One region of the Clostridium sp. DFI.1.208 genome, then DNA from elsewhere that is predicted to be linked to it. Evidence: a T-box and tRNA genes for the amino acid it is inferred to sense, from the RefSeq annotation. Region 1 holds a T-box; the other regions hold tRNA genes.
What was found. The T-box of region 1 lies ahead of leuS (leucine--tRNA ligase). A T-box ahead of a tRNA ligase gene usually reads a tRNA of that ligase, here a tRNA-Leu.
Positions count from the first base shown of each region.

Region 1 (2,275 bases):
TATAAGCTTCCTGCGTCACATCCCCGCCCTCCAGTACAGGAATGATGTCGATACCAAACTTCTTGGCAAACTCCCAGTCGCGGGTATCATGAGCAGGTACCGCCATGATGGCACCTGTTCCATAGCTCGCCAGTACATAATCGGAAATCCAGATTGGAACCTCTTTTCCATTTACCGGATTGATTGCATATGCTCCGGTGAAAACACCGGTTTTTTCTTTGTTCAGCTCCGTACGCTCCAGATCGGACTTCGTAGCACAGGACGCTTTGTATGCATGGATTGCTTCCTTCTGCTCCGGTGTCGTGATTTCATCCACATACGGATGCTCCGGTGCCATGACACAGTAGGTAGCACCGAACAGGGTATCGCAGCGTGTTGTAAACACGGTAAATTCCTTCTTGGTATCCTTGATTTTGAACACCACATTAGCACCCTTGGACTTTCCGATCCAGTTGATCTGCATTTCCTTGGTAGATGTCGGCCAGTCGCACAGCTCCAAATCCTCCAGCAGACGCTCTGCATATTCTGTGATTTTCAGCACCCACTGGCGCATCGGCTTGCGGATAACCGGGAAGCCTCCACGCTCACTCTTGCCGTCGATGACCTCTTCATTGGCAAGCACGGTTCCCAGCTCCGGACACCAGTTAACAGGGATTTCATCCACATAGGCAAGTCCCTTGTCATACAGCTTCAGAAAAATCCACTGTGTCCACTTGTAGTAGCTGGGGTCCGTCGTGGATATTTCACGGTCCCAGTCATAGGAAAAGCCCAGCGAGCGAATCTGTTCACGGAAATGATCAATATTCATCTTTGTGAATTCTGCAGGATGATTTCCTGTTGTGATGGCAAACTGTTCTGCCGGTAAGCCAAAGGCATCCCAGCCCATGGGGTGCAGGACATTGTGCCCCTGCATACGCTTCATACGGCATACGATATCCGTTGCGGTATAGCCCTCTGGATGTCCGACATGAAGACCGTTTCCGCTTGGATACGGGAACATATCCAGTACATAGCACTTCGGCTTATCAAAATCCCATGCATCGCAGGCAAAGGTTTTGTTGTTCAGCCAGTAGCTCTGCCATTTTTTTTCTACTTCCTGATGGTTGTAATTCATAACTGCATTCTCCTTTACATATCAAATAAAAAACGCCCTTATCTCTAAGGACGTCATAATTAACGCGGTACCACCTTAGTTCACTTGTACAAGTGCCCTTCATTTCTTCTTAACGCGAAGTTAAACGGATAGCAAGCTATCAGCTCCTTAACAAGTTCCGCAAGCTTTCATGTATCGATTCTCAGCAACATCGACTCTCTGTGACACTTCCACAAGGTACTACTTTAATTCTCAGCCTTTATACTTCATTAGTATATCCAATTTGCGTATCCTTTGTCAATCGTTCTCGGACATTTTCTAGGTGAAAAACAACAGATATCCGATGATGATCAACACCGCTGCCGTAAAAAGTGCCGGTTTTTCGATATCCTGTCCGTTTTGCTTCATCTCTTTGATCTGCACATAGTTTACCAGTGCATAGATCAGCAATGCCCCTGCCTTGGCAACCGGCTGGAAAGCAGGAAGGAAAAGCGACAGCAGAAACATAGCGACGATCCCGGCCACACCGCCGATGATCAGTTTATTTCTTTTGGATTTCATAGCATCACCTGAAACTAGAATAGCAGAATTCGGAAAGAAAAACAACCGTAATTGCATACAACTGAAAAAGGACGCGCATCACCACGTCCTTTTTCATTAGGTTATCGAAAGGAAATCGATATGAATAAAAGTAATTGAAATCGTGTAGTTTACAATAAAAGGAAGGAATGTAAAGAATACACAACTTTCAAGGTTATCACAATAGAGCCAATATCATGATAACAGAAATAAGGTACTTATTTCCTATCTATATAATAACATTTTTTACTCCGATTGTAAACCCTTCCACGTTTTTTCTTTCTCTTTCCACAAAACTCGGGAAGAAGAGACAATTCCCGGGTTTATCTGATTTCTTTATTTCTTTTGGATATAATCATCGATAGCTGCTGCCGCTGTCTTTCCAGCTCCCATTGCGAGGATAACCGTTGCGGCACCGGTGACAGCATCACCACCGGCGAATACGCCTTCTCTTGTAGTTGCTCCGTTATCGTCCGCTACAAGGCATCCCTTGCGATTGGTTTCCAGCCCCTTTGTAGTGGAGCGAATCAGCGGATTCGGCGATGTTCCGATGGCCATAATCATGCAGTCCACATCCAGCACGAAGTTGCTGCCCTTGATTTC
Region 1 is NZ_JANGCA010000001.1:109,965-112,239, forward strand. It holds gene leuS (leucine--tRNA ligase) at 1-1,114, opposite strand, end outside; T-box leader at 1,158-1,356, opposite strand; gene NE665_RS00590 (hypothetical protein) at 1,412-1,654, opposite strand; gene gltA (NADPH-dependent glutamate synthase) at 2,009-2,275, opposite strand, start outside.

Region 2 (2,275 bases), on a different contig from region 1:
GGCTGTGATCAACAACCATGAGGGTATCCACCTTGTTGTAGCGCATATATTCATAGGCACGTACCAGAGAAACACCGGGATAGGTTGTAATAACACGGCGAATCATGATATCACTGGCACGTATCAGCTCCGGTGAATCCCATATGCGGTTTTTACCGACAAAGCTGCTGACAAATTCATTGACCGGATGCTTCAGTATTTCCTCCGGCGTATCAAATTGCACGATATTTCCATCGTGCATAATACAGATACGATCTGCTATTTTAATTGCTTCATCCATATCATGTGTTACAAATACGATCGTTTTCTTTACGTTTTCCTGAATCTGTAACAGCTGATCCTGAAGAGAGGAACGCGTGATTGGATCCAAAGCCGAAAACGGCTCATCCATCAGGATGATATCCGGATCAAGAGCAAAGGCTCTGGCAACGCCGACTCTTTGCTGCTGACCGCCGCTTAGCTCCTGTGGATAGCGTTGAGAAAATTCGGCATAGTCCAGTCCGACCATTTCCATCAGCTCCTTGGTCCTCGCCCTGCGCTGTGACTGCTCCACATGCTCCAGCTTTGCAATCACCTCCATATTATCCTCGATGTTCATGTGTGGAAACAAGCCTGTCTGCTGTATGACATATCCCATATTTCTTCGCAGACGAATCACATCCTCATTTCGGATATCACTGCCATTTAAAAGAATCTGACCGCCTGTGGGCGCTATCAGACGATTGATCATTTTCAGGGTCGTCGTCTTTCCACAGCCACTGGGGCCAATCAATACAACGAATTCCCCGTCGTGAATCTCCATGCTGATATCATGGAGAACCTCCTGGTTTTTAAAAGTTTTGGAAACATGCTGAAATTCCAACATATACATTCCTCCTCTCTTTTCCAAATAGAAAAAACTGTCTGTCGACAGCGTACCGGCGACGTAAGATGAAAGTCGATTCCTGCGAACCCCATCCTTTTTCACCATGTGTAGTTATAAGTATAACACAGTTTGAAAAGAATGTAAAATCGTCGGTAAAAATAGAAGCTGTTTTTCATTTTATTTCAGTTGTAACATTTCTTACATTTTCTATAGAACTCACCCTTATCCTATGTTTTTCATAAAAAAGGGATTGCATTCCCTGAAAAAATACGCTATAATAACAAAGCAATCGCCCGAGTGGTGAAACTGGTAGACGCAACGGACTCAAAATCCGTCGGTAGCAATACCATGCCGGTTCGAGTCCGGCCTCGGGCACCAGTGAACCAGACAGCAGATACATCGTATCTGCTTTTTTTGTATATATGACAGAAAATAGAAGCGCAGTTTCAAATACACAAGCAGAATCCCCTGCAGATTTTGCTGTGGCTGCTATTTCTGTTTTCATATTTGTCTTACTGCGATACACTACCTCCAACAGAAAAAGGAAGCCCTCTGCATACTTGATGAACAGCTGAATCCATCTGGAAAACCAGAAATCATCATCTTATCCATCCACGGAATCGAAGGCTTCCTTTTTTTTATTATCTGTGGTCTGGCTTTTTTATGATGCGGCAATCCGTTTCTTTTAAATATCTCCCTCCTGATACTAGATAGCCGCTTTACGTATCCGCCTGCTTCATAACTACCGTTTTCTGCTGTTCATCGATCATATTTTCCCGAATCATCGCATCCAACACCTGAACCTGCCGTTTTCTTGCTGCGGATTCATGATTGCTCAGCTGATAATTTGCAGGAGATTGCGGAAGACCTGCCAGAAGCGTTGCCTCATCCAGTGTCAGATCCTTTGGCTTCTTATGGAAATACCCCTCACTTGCCGCCTTGATCCCGATATAATTATCCCCGTAATTGATCACATTGACATAAAGCTCCAAAATCTCTTTTTTGCTCAGCTCCTTTTCAAGATCATAGGCAGTAAAGATTTCGCTGACCTTACGAAGATAGGATGGCTGATAGGTATAATACATATTTTTTGCCAGCTGCTGTGTAATCGTACTGCCTCCCCCGCGGATTTGCCCTGCCAGCACATTCTGATAGAGCGCTCTGGCCATAGAACGGTATTCCACCCCGTGATGCTCATAAAAGCGCCGGTCCTCAATCGCAACCGTTGCCTGCAGCAGCTCCTCGCTAATTTCGTCATAAGTCACATAGGACTTCTTATTTTTAATTTCCTCTACCTTCTCACGGATGCTGACCTCATTGGTGGCCTTAACATAATTAACAAAGCCAAGTCCTACAAACAACGTCAAAACAATCAAAATGATCAGAAGCAAAATCAGGAACAGTTTTCTT
Region 2 is NZ_JANGCA010000034.1:6,639-8,913, forward strand. It holds gene NE665_RS15975 (ABC transporter ATP-binding protein) at 1-865, opposite strand, end outside; tRNA gene NE665_RS15980 (tRNA-Leu) at 1,157-1,243, shown strand; gene NE665_RS15985 (biosynthetic peptidoglycan transglycosylase) at 1,585-2,275, opposite strand, start outside.
Region 2: it has a tRNA-Leu gene. The T-box ahead of leuS (leucine--tRNA ligase) is inferred to sense a tRNA for this amino acid. The anticodon was not compared.

Region 3 (2,275 bases), on a different contig from region 1:
ATGTAGCAACAAGTGAACAGGCTGTATTTGCACAGAAAAGCATTGATTTGGTAATTTCTATACTTCCGCTTTCAGATCGATTTGAAACACGCAGTGTACAGATTGGCCTATTTTTAAATAAACAGGATCAACAGAAAATTCAACAAATGATAGCAGAAATAAAGGCTGAAAAATATCGTGTTGATTTTGAACAGCAGCTCCGGCAGTTGTTTCTTCCCTTTATGTTTGAGAAGATAGAAGGATTTTCTTCTGCCTCTGCCTGTATTCGATCCATGTGCTCAAGATTGCAGAAGCATGGATTTGCAGATGACCGGCTGTATGATGAAATTATGGAACGAGAGCATATGTCCTCCACCGCGTTTGATCATTTTGCTATTCCACATAGCACTTATATGCGATCCAAAAAGACGATTATCAATATACTGATTTCCAAAAAGCCTATTTTTTGGAACAACAATCAGGTTTCTATCGTTATTCTGATGTGCTTTCATAAGCATGACAGAAAATTATTTCAGTCAGTATATGAAACTATCAGTTCCGTTCTGATTGAACGAGAGAATGTAAAAAAACTGACTGCCTGCAATTCCTATGATGAATTCATCGAGACGTTTGTCAGTATGGTTGAATGAGCTAGTGTGTTGATTTCGATATACACAGTGTCTTTCTATCAAAATACGTGCAGATATTCGCTTTCAATTTCTATATAAATATTCGTGAGGTTGTGGTACCCACGGGACAGAGGTACAATGAGCCTTACGGTTGATGTATGCCTGATAAGTGTAATACTTTCATTCATCAGGTATCTGATATAAACAAAAAAAGCGCTGATATAGAGCGCTTTTGTGCTTATCATGGTGCAGGAGAAGAGATTTGAACTCTCACGCGATTGCTCGCACTGCCGCCTGAAGACAGCGTGTCTGCCGTTCCACCACTCCTGCGTGATTCATGATGCTCAATTATAATACACTGAAATAATTGATTTGTCTACCCCTAAATGGAAAAAAATCAATTTTTTACCTCTCTTTGATCTCTGTATCATCTTCAAATATTCAAAGAAAGAGAGTGTGCGCATGGCAGTATATAAAAAGACATTGACAGACTCTTAGAAAACAAAAAAAGACGCTGATATAGAGCGTCTGACTCAATAAAATGGTGCAGGAGAAGAGATTTGAACTCTCACGCGATTGCTCGCACTGCCGCCTGAAGACAGCGTGTCTGCCGTTCCACCACTCCTGCATGATTGAGTGCTTTACAATAATACACTAAAATCTTAATTTTGTCTACCTCAAAAACAGTTTTTCCTATGAATTTCCGATTCATTTCTTCCCTATACGGTACTATTGTGTTTTTCCTGCTGTAGCTAAACAAAGCCATATTCATAACAGATGTACCTTTAGCTGCCGGATACACAATAAAAGATTTCCTACTGACCGTGCTGACATGATCTTGCAATCTACTCTTTGAACCGTTTATTACGCAGAAGAGTATCCATGGCAAACGCCTCCCTCAAGAATTGGATACCCTTCTCCTATCTAAGCTTAACCATTTACTTCAGTAAACAACCAATAGAAATCACTCCAGCTCGCCGCTCTGCTTTATTTACCTATCCCAGCATATAGGCTGTCATAAGCATTTTCATTCTCTGCGCTGTACACAGATCTGCAGCAAAACAGCATACTTTCATTCCCTATTCTTGACACCTGGTTTGTACTCCATATTCATCAGACGCCAATCACTGTATGCATCCCCCCACGAGTTTCCCTGCACCATGTCCGATGGATGCGATATAAAATTCCGGCTCATAGCCAATCCTCTTCGTGTATTCTTTATAAACAGCCTGTTTGAAATCCTCTATTGTCTCATCCTCAACGATTGCAATGGCACAGCCGCCAAAACCGGCCCCTGTCATACGAGCACCAATAGTTCCGCTCTGCTGCCAAGCACTTTCCACGAGCGTATCCAGCTCGACTCCGGTGACCTCATAATCCTCTCGCAGAGAGATATGGGAGGCATTCATCAGGGCACCGAATTCAATGATATCATTGTTTTCCAATGCTGTAATAGCTTTTTTTACACGTATATTTTCCAGTACAGCATGGCGGACACGCTTCCTTTCCACCGGATTGGTTATGCTATGCTGAATCTTCTCAAATTCCTCTTCCTTTAAGTCACACAGACTGTTGATTTTCATAATCTTCTGTATCTGGGAAAGGGCATGCTCACATTCTGCCCGGCGTTCATTATATTTGGAGTCCGTCAGCCCTCGCTGCTTTCT
Region 3 is NZ_JANGCA010000002.1:136,468-138,742, reverse strand. It holds gene NE665_RS02095 (PTS sugar transporter subunit IIA) at 1-629, shown strand, start outside; tRNA gene NE665_RS02090 (tRNA-Leu) at 853-938, opposite strand; tRNA gene NE665_RS02085 (tRNA-Leu) at 1,151-1,236, opposite strand; gene NE665_RS02080 (galactokinase) at 1,733-2,275, opposite strand, start outside.
Region 3: it has a tRNA-Leu gene. The T-box ahead of leuS (leucine--tRNA ligase) is inferred to sense a tRNA for this amino acid. The anticodon was not compared.